Regions from separate parts of the Paenibacillus sp. FSL F4-0087 genome, predicted to be linked through region 1. Evidence: predicted binding sites of a transcription regulator. Region 1 holds the regulator's gene; each other region holds the start of a gene.
What was found. Region 1 encodes CtsR, which represses protease genes until heat stress. Its sites were predicted from a motif close to ATGGTCAATAAAGGTCAAACA; they were not measured.

Region 1 (3,286 bases):
TCATCACCAGAGCGGGCAAATGCATCATGACAGATGCTCTTACACCTGTACCTACATTCGTAGGACAGCTGGTTAAATATCCTCTGCGGTCATCAAAAGCATAATCCACATGCGCTTCAAAAGCATCATCTATGGCGGAAGCTTTCTCCCAGGCTTCTTTCACCTGGAACCCCGGATAGAGGCACTGGATACGAAGATGATCCTCTTCATTAATCATAATACTGACAGATTCATCCTCACTGAGAATAACCGCACCATTTCTGGATTCGTTCGCAAGACTAGGACTGATCAGATGTTTCTCTACCAGCACCCGTTTGTCAAGGTCATCGATATCAATCAGATCCAAGGTATGAAAATCTCCAAAGGCATGAACGTCATCGTATTGAAGTACTTCGCTCAGCTTATTCAGCACTTCTTCCGATTGCTCATTGGAAGCCAGCATCGGAAACGGATAATGCTGCAGGTTGCGTGCGATCCGGACCCGGCTGCTAATGACGATTTCGGAATCAGCCGCATCACTGCGCATCCAGTCGCTGAGCGCCTTCTCTGTAAAACGAAGATTAGGCATTACGCATCCCTCCTACTCATCACAAACTTTACTCCTGAGCTATTTCTTTTTCAAGTTCCCTGATCTGATCACGAATTTGAGCAGCTTCTTCAAACTCCTCTTGCGTTATGCTCTCCTGAAGATCCCGTTTCAGATCAGCAATCTGTCGTTTCACCTTGATGCGACCACCAGCTCGTGCAGGCACTTTACCCACGTGGGAAGTGCTACCATGAACCCGTTTGAATAGCGGATCCAAACGACTGTCAAAATATTTATAACATGAGCTACAGCCAAAGCGGCCAATTTTGCTAAACTGTGAATAGGTCATCCCACATTCTTCACAACGAAGGGATTGCGCAGGTGTTGCTCCTGCACTGCCATTTTTGCCTGTAGGCTCAAAATCAAGCAACCCGGACAATAAGTTATGAATGGAAAATCCGTTGGATGTTCCCGGAATCATTTCCCCTTTTTCACGAGCGCATGACTCACAAATATGGAATTCCGTTTTCTCTCCGTTCACGATTTTCGTGAAATGGAGTGTTGCCGGACGTTTGTTGCATTCTTGGCACAGCATAATGATGTACCCCCTTGATCCCGATAGTTTTCATTTACCGAGCAAAGATATTAACATCGCCTTTAACATTCTGGCACGAATTTGATCCCGGTAAGGAAGTTTGACCAATATAATCTCTCTCGATACAGCTGCCCGCATCAACCCGGCTTCCCTTTTGCTTAAGAAACGTGCTTCTTCCAGTTGGTAGATCAGACCTTCGGCAGCTGTCTGCCCGATCTCATCTCCAATACTATGGTGCAAATGGTTATGCAGAGCCGAGTGAGCCGGCAATTCAATCCGCTGTATGCGAACATAACCGCCGCCGCCACGTTTACTCTCTACAAGGTAACCTTTTTCGAGTGTAAATCGGGTGCTGATGACATAATTGATCTGGGAAGGCACACATGAAAATTGGTCAGCCAGATCATTACGTTGAATTTCGACCATTCCTTCGGGACTTTCATGCAAAATACTCTTCAGATATTGTTCGATAATATCAGAGATATTACGCATCCACTCATCCTCCACTGTCTGAAACGTTAAGTCAATAAGGACCCACACGCCCCTACAGAGTACACCTTCTCAACCCATTTAACCAATCAAGGAAACAGCGAAACTGATCTTCAACGGTCTTTAACGGGAGAGCGAAGGACGCTCGAAGGTCCTTTAATATTGCTTTTATCCGCTGATGTGCACTACCTTTAAAATGGCTCCCACCACCGGATTGCAGAAAGAAAGCTACGTAAGTATTTAACCTTTAGTTGACTTTGACTTTCTTTGACTTTATATACATTATAGCATATTTTGTGGTTTTGCCAAGAGGGAGCACTATTCATTTTTTACGATTTTACACGAAATATTCGGCTGACACAAAAAAACCTCTCCAAAATAGCTGGAGAAGTCCATTTGTCTCACACTAGCAACGTATTGCTATACAAGTTAAATCTACAAAATTGATCCTAGAATATTCGTTACTCTATGAGGATCAGAAAAAATCAAGTAAATACGTTTCCCGTTTAGGAATCGCTTGTTCCAGAGCCTTAATCGCTCCATTTGGTCCTTCAATTCTACCTATTTGAGCCATCTCTGCGGGCCTGCGATACCCCATCAGTATTGCGGTGAGCGCCTGAATGTCTACTTTAACAGTTTGATCTTTAGCAGCCGGCTCAGATGTTTTCCAAATCGAAGCTGTACCGTTCATCGCCACATTCAACTGCCATACCCCTTCATTCCATGGTGCGTGTGCATCCTCTACCTGGAGATTAATCTGTACTGGTGAGTCTGGGCTCGCAAAAGGATACTGTGAAATAAATTGTTCTACACTCACAATACGTGCCATAAAGAATGGTATAACTTCCTGCTGAATCCGCGGATTGTCTAATTGAAAAGCAAGCATATCACTGGCTGGTGCCTGTAAAGTTACTTCCTCAATCATGGAATCATGGTTCGCAATAAAGGTCCATAAACCTTGTCTTGCCTCTTCATTCAAGTAAATGATCTCTCTAATGGTAAACTTTCTTTCCTTAACCTCATATAAAACATAGCCTTGTGCTTTACCAGCTTCATCATAATATACAGCCTTCTGGCTGGCTCCATTAGTGAGAACTGAGTTCTCCCATCTCGCATCATCCCGGATCAAAGTTCCGTTATAGCGCTCAGCATACGAACTGTATACTTCCTTTAATATGCTGAGTCCCGGATCGCCACGACGAATTGTTCCAGGGGTTGCCTTTTTCGCAGGCAGATGAGCTGTAGGCACTTTATATCGTTTAAACTCAACATACGTCTCCCAACCATATCTCCGATAAAACGCAAAAGAGAACGGATGCAAAAACGATATACTTTGTTTCTTACGGTTCATTTCCTCAAGCGCATGCTTCAACAGTCCAGCTACCCAGCCTTTACGTCTATATTCTGGCCATGTCGCTACTCCCGCAATACCGCCCATCTCGAACGATCTCCCATGAATATAGGTTTGAAAAGGAATAATGTGAAGTTTGGCACCCAATTGTCCTTCCTCAAATACACCCCATATATCCTGAGAATCAAATTGACTCCGTCGCTTCTCCGTCTGTTCTTCACTCATTACCACTTGAAAAGCATACTCGGAGAGTGCCATCGCTGGCTCAAAATCATCAACGGTTAATTTCTGAATTTCCATATCGTCCTGCACCCCGTTCTCTAAG
Region 2 (3,286 bases), 550 kb from region 1:
GTGGGTGCAGATCGTGTAACTGCAGCACTCGACAAAGCTTTTAATAAAGTAGTTAAACAAGCAAACGTACCTGGATTCCGTAAAGGTAAAGTTCCACGTTCGATCTTCGAAGCTCGTTTTGGTGTGGAAAGCTTGTATCAAGAAGCAATTGACATTTTGCTTCCTGAAGCTTACACAGAAGCAATCGACCAAACGGATATCTTCCCGGTTGATCGTCCTGACGTAGACGTCGAGCAATTCGCTAAAGGACAAGTATTCAAGTTCAAAGCGAAAGTAACCGTTAAACCTGAAGTTACACTGGGTGACTACAAAGGCGTTGAAGTTGCTGTAGCCAAACATGAAGTAACGGATGTAGAAGTGACTGAAGAGCTCGAGCGTCTTCAACAACGTCACGCAGAACTCGTTGTTATCGACGAAGGCGCTGCACAAAACGGCGACGTTGCTGTAATCGACTTTGACGGTTCCGTTGATGGTGTACCGTTCGAAGGCGGACAAGCTGAGCGTTATTCCCTGGAACTTGGTTCCAACACATTCATCCCAGGATTTGAAGAGCAGGTTGTGGGTCTTTCCACAGGCGACTTCAAAGACGTTGAAGTAACTTTCCCAGAGAGCTACCATGCAGCTGAACTGGCTGGCAAAAAAGCGGTATTCAAAGTGAAAGTACATGAAATCAAACGTAAACAACTTCCTGAACTGGATGACGAGTTTGCAAAAGATGTTAGCGAATTCGATACGCTTGAAGAGTACAAAGCTGACCTGAAAACGCAATTGGAATCCCGCAAAGCAGATGAAGCCAAAGCAGCTCAAGAAAATGCTGTTGTAGAAAAAGTGGCTGAAAATGCTGAAGTGGATATTCCTTCTGCAATGATCGACAGCGAAGTACAAAACATGATGCGTGATTTCGACAACCGTCTGCGCAACCAAGGTATGAACCTGGAAATGTTCCTGAGCTTCTCTGGTCAAACACAAGCTGACCTGAGAGGACAAATGCAGGAAGATGCTTCCAAACGTGTTCGTAACAACCTGGTTCTTGAAGCAGTTGGTAAAGCGGAAAACATCGAAGTGTCTGACGAAGAAGTTAACCAAGAACTTGAAAAAATGGCTGAGTCTTACAAGCGTCCTGCTGAAGAGATTCGTGGCATTCTCGAGGGTAATGGTTCCCTGGACAGCCTTCGTGACGAAGTGAAACTGCGTAAAACGATCGATGTTCTCGTTGAGAACAGCAAAGTTGTTGAAGCTGTTGAAGCTCCAGCTGAAGAAGTTGCTGCAGAAGCTGACGAAAAATAAGACAAGCTGTTATGTAATGAACAGCTGAATAAACGATAAGGCACGTGAATCATTGCGTGCCTTATTTTTAAATTATGGCATCCATTTTATAGAGGATTCAGTAATAATATGGATGGATTTCGTTGTGGCATTGGTTATGCACATTCAACGTCCTATGGTTCTCCTGCAAATAAAAAAAGGTGAAACGGCATAGGATTGCTCCGATTTGCACATACATAGAAAACATGGTTAAATATGATCAGGCAAAAAAGTAAACTCACTCTGTCTTGACACCACTTGTGAAAAATGACATTGTCACAGGAACGTGTTAGAATGAATTTGGGTTTGCTTTACAGGTAGCCTATGTCTAATTACATGTAGAAAAGAGGTTGGTCTCATGAGTCTGGTGCCAATGGTTGTTGAACAAACCAATCGAGGCGAGCGGTCTTACGATATATATTCGCGTTTGCTGAAGGATCGCATTATCTTTTTAACCAGTGCGATTGATGACGATGTAGCCAATCTTGTCATAGCGCAGCTTTTGTTTTTGGCAGCCGACGATCCTGAGAAGGATATCAGCTTGTACATTAATTCACCTGGTGGTTCTGTCACCGCAGGGATGGGTATATACGATACGATGCAATATATCAAGCCGGATGTATCGACCATTTGCGTAGGTATGGCAGCAAGCATGGGCTCGTTATTGCTGACAGCCGGTGCTCCTGGCAAACGATATGCGCTGACTAACAGCGAAGTGATGATTCATCAGCCGCTTGGCGGCGTTCAAGGACAGGCTGCGGATATCAAAATTCACGCAGAATGGATTATTAAAACACGTCAGAAACTGAATCAAATATACGTCGATCGTACAGGTCAACCCCTTGAGAAAATCGAGCGGGACACAGACCGTGACTTTTTCATGAGTGCTGAAGAAGCCAAAACGTACGGCATTATTGACCAGGTGCTCAGCAGACCGATCAATTCCTAAAGGGGTGGTTTCATGTTTAAATTTAACGATGAGAAAGGGCAATTGAAATGCTCTTTTTGCGGTAAATCTCAGGAACAGGTGCGCAAGCTGGTCGCTGGACCGGGCGTTTACATTTGTGATGAATGTATCGAACTGTGCACTGAAATCGTAGAGGAAGAGCTCGGTCATGACGAAGAACTGGACCTCAAAGATATTCCAAAACCGAAAGAAATCCGCGACATTCTTGACCAGTACGTCATTGGACAGGATCAGGCGAAGAAGTCTTTGTCTGTAGCGGTTTACAATCACTATAAACGGATCAACACACAAAGCAAGATTGAGGACGTTGAATTGCAAAAAAGTAACATTTTGCTGTTAGGACCTACGGGTTCTGGTAAAACGTTGCTTGCGCAAACGATGGCCAAAATCCTTAATGTTCCTTTTGCTATTGCTGATGCAACTTCATTGACTGAAGCAGGTTATGTCGGCGAAGATGTAGAGAACATTCTGCTCAAGCTGATTCAAGCTGCTGATTATGATGTGGAAAAAGCAGAGCGCGGCATTATTTATATCGATGAAATTGATAAAGTAGCGCGTAAATCCGAGAACCCATCCATTACACGTGATGTATCGGGTGAAGGTGTTCAACAAGCGCTCCTGAAAATCCTGGAAGGAACTGTAGCTTCTGTACCGCCACAAGGTGGTCGTAAGCATCCACATCAGGAATTCATCCAGATTGATACCACCAACATCTTGTTTATTTGTGGCGGTGCCTTCGATGGTCTCGAGCAAATGATCAAACGCCGAATCGGTAAAAAAGTCATCGGCTTTAACACCGTTGCGGAACAAAAAGATCTTAAACCAGGTGAATATCTGGGTATGGTATTGCCGGAAGACTTGCTGAAATTCGGTCTGATTCCGGAGTTTGTAGGCCGTTTGCCAGTTATCTCCACTTTGGAGCCTCTGGACGAAGATACATTGGTACGGATTCTGTCCGAGCCAAAAAATGCGCTTACGAAACAATACCAAAAATTGCTTGAACTGGATAATGTG
Region 3 (3,286 bases), 1.0 Mb from region 1:
CCTGATCATTAAAGTAATAACCGAAGGATTCCGATACGGCCCCTTGCTCCTGGAGTTCATCTATGATCTCTGTCGCAAGTTTGCGGCGCCGTGCCATCTCTACGGCATCACCGATTCCATGAATGACAATCCGGGATTTTCGGATCAGCTGCAGAATCTCCTGAACACTCGGGTCCTGGATTAGTGATTCGTAGGCATGATCACTAAGCAAATCCGGTACATGCAGGAGTTTGTATTGGGCTCCTACCCGTTTTGCCATCGTGGATGCTATCGTGTTGGCCTGAATTTCGAGGCTTTCTCCCAGCCCACCGCGTGCCGGTACAAACCAGACACCTTTCAGCGAAGTTGGCGGAGTCAGTTGCTCTGCGACTTCAGCCGTTGTTGAACCGCCAGTAACGGCGACAACATCGTTATCACTCATAATATTACCCAGAGCCTTCGCTCCGGCTCTGCCCAGCTCCCGTTTGGCAAATGGAGAAATGTCCGAATCGCCAGGAACCACAACTACCTTTTGCAGACCGTAGGCTTGCTTGATGCGCTCTTCCAGTTCGGATAATCCGAACAGCTCTTTGGCGACGGGTTCCAACTGCTGCAGCAATTCATGCCCTGCCTCACTGATCTTCATCCCTGCACTGTCAATTTCAATAAGTCCCTGAGCCTTTAACAAATCGGTCTCAGCCCTCAGAACCCGCTCGGTCATCTGCATGGAATTAGCTAACGTTCTTCGTCCGATCACATCCGATAACATGATCTGGCGCAGAATCGTATACCTCTTCTTCAAGACATCCATGAGATCAGGCAGAAGCTGCTTTTGCACTTCTAAAATCGTTCGCATGCTTTCCACTCCCGCAAGCTTCTCGTTCCAAGCTCTCTTTCATGGCCCTAAAACGTCCCGGGTTAACTTTTTAAGTCCCACGTCTATTCTACCTAAAACTGACGCGACATGCAAGTGTTTCGAAGCGTTATTTCGACACGTTTCAGGCGTTTGTACGCGCCTATTTTCACAATGTCAATCTCCCATGATCGAGAACAACCTGTTCGATACCATATATAGAAGCAAAGTAAAATTCTCATCTACATATTGCTTGCTATTGTCTTTCATATGGCATGTCCAAAACCTCTTTTAGCATTTACCTATTTGCGCTCTTTATCCACTTATCTTCATCATGATCATTTTCAGGGTATTCCAAACCAAAACAGCGAACATCTGCTTGCAATTCAATTGTTCATGAGCTATAATCATTATTGCTGTCACATATTTGAAACTTTTATTTCAAAACTGCTTTTAAGCAACTATGCTCGCAGCAATAATCAATGTGCGCCCGTGGTCCAATGGATATGACGTAGGCCTCCGAAGCCTGAGATCCAAGTTCGATTCTTGGCGGGCGCGCCATTCTTAATTAGTAGCTCATAACACTCTTAACCAATGAAACCGAATAGGTTTCTTTTTTTTCAAACTTAGTTTGACTTTCTTTGACTTTTTGTTTGAAATTGTTTATGATGTGGGTAATACGGTAACAGTTTATATATAAACACCAATTTAACATTTACATTTCCGAGGAGGTTTTTCACGTGAGTTATATTCCAATGGTCGTTGAACAGAGCAACCGCGGTGAGCGCGCCTATGACATCTATTCCAGATTGCTGAAGGATCGTATCATCTTCCTTGGCAGTGATGTAAATGACGTTGTGGCGAATGCCATCATGGCACAGATGTTGTTCCTAGCTGCGGAAGATCCGGAGAAAGACATTCACTTATACATCAATAGCCCAGGCGGATCCATTACAGCCGGTATGGCGATTTACGATACTATGCAATTCATCAAACCGGATGTATCTACCATCTGTGTAGGTATGGCGGCTTCGATGGGTGCATTCCTGTTGAACGCAGGTGCCAAAGGTAAACGTTTTGCATTGCCTAACAGCGAAATCATGATTCACCAACCACTTGGTGGTGCGCAAGGTCAAGCTTCGGACATCGAAATTCGTGCCCGCCGCATCCTGAAAATGCGTGATACGTTGAACCGCATCATCGCTGAGCGCTCAGGCCAACCGCTGGAGCGTATCGAGAAAGATACAGATCGTGACTACTTTATGAGTGCTGCTGAAGCTGCTGATTACGGTATCATCGATAAAGTTATCGAAAACGTAGGTTCCCAAGGCATCTAAGCCGAGCCGAATCGCCAATTAAACGGATATACCATATAGCCAACTCAAACGGCAACGCTCAGTTGAGTTGGCTGTATGAAAAAAGGACGCTCTCGTCAATATGACGAGGGCGTCCTTTTTTTGATGATAATTTAAGAGTGCATAATACAAATTCAATCGATTCACTTAACTTTCATAGAAAATCTAATACTTTACTTGTCTGCTGTTAAGCCACTGAACGGTTCTGTGCCTTTAGGAAGTAGCTCTTTGTATGTGAACGGGAATTCCGGGAAGCCTTCCGCATAAGCTGTGTATTCATACAACTGGAAGAATACAACTACACCTGTTGGTGTTACATAGAAATCCTGATCTTTATTCAGACCTTTATAGCCTTCAAGGTAACCACCACTTGCTTTAAGCTGATCTCCCACTTTTTTACTTACTGTCTCACGTACGGTTTTGTTATTTTGGATCACATCATCCAGACTCAATTCTTTACCGGAATCCAGAGCAAAGGTGTGACCTGTACGGAACGTCATGCCATGTGCGCCCGCATAATCTTGATAACTTTGCGTAATGAGCCCAAGCACACCATTTTCGTTATACGTCACAACATAAGAACTCTCAAATGCGTATGGACGGTTCGCTGCTGCGTCACCAAATTCCTTGGTTTGTTTTTTAAAATCCGCTACGAAAGCATCGACTTCATCTTTCAGCACCTTGTTGATAGCCGCTTCTGCTTTATCGTTAGCCAGTCCGCTCACCTGAGGATATTGAATATCGACTTCAGCGTTCTTGATGCTGACCTTCACTGTTGCCGCTTTGACTGTTACGCTATTTTGCTTCACTTTACTCAGCGTCAGTGTCTTGGCTTTTCCATCCCAGCTGCCCTGAACACCCAAATAATCTCTCATTGCAGAAAACGGAATATACAATCGGCCATTAATCAGCTTCGCTTCCACTTGTGGATAGTAGTTATTAATTCTAACACTCGGTGCCCCATCAATCAGGCTGATGGTCATCGTATTATTAGCTGCCGTTAAGGAGTATTCTTTAGTCTTAGCATCATATTTCAAACTTCCACCTGCTACATCTTTCACTGCGGTAAGCGAAACCCAAGTGGAGCCACCTTGAAGCA

Region 2: the regulator CtsR is predicted to act here: its motif matches at 1,454-1,474, upstream of clpP (ATP-dependent Clp endopeptidase proteolytic subunit ClpP).
Region 3: the regulator CtsR is predicted to act here: its motif matches at 1,461-1,481, upstream of clpP (ATP-dependent Clp endopeptidase proteolytic subunit ClpP).

The regions. Positions count from the first base shown of each region.
Region 1 covers NZ_JBBODJ010000001.1:3,595,273-3,598,558, reverse strand. The annotation lists gene MHB84_RS16440 (protein arginine kinase) at 1-568, opposite strand, end outside; gene MHB84_RS16435 (UvrB/UvrC motif-containing protein) at 597-1,121, opposite strand; gene MHB84_RS16430 (CtsR family transcriptional regulator) at 1,152-1,613, opposite strand; gene MHB84_RS16425 (GNAT family N-acetyltransferase) at 2,086-3,261, opposite strand.
Region 2 covers NZ_JBBODJ010000001.1:4,142,621-4,145,906, forward strand. The annotation lists gene tig (trigger factor) at 1-1,287, shown strand, start outside; gene clpP (ATP-dependent Clp endopeptidase proteolytic subunit ClpP) at 1,664-2,254, shown strand; gene clpX (ATP-dependent protease ATP-binding subunit ClpX) at 2,267-3,286, shown strand, end outside.
Region 3 covers NZ_JBBODJ010000001.1:2,595,766-2,599,051, forward strand. The annotation lists gene MHB84_RS12145 (sugar-binding transcriptional regulator) at 1-835, opposite strand, end outside; tRNA gene MHB84_RS12150 (tRNA-Arg) at 1,319-1,393, shown strand; gene clpP (ATP-dependent Clp endopeptidase proteolytic subunit ClpP) at 1,573-2,169, shown strand; gene MHB84_RS12160 (PdaC/SigV domain-containing protein) at 2,361-3,286, opposite strand, start outside.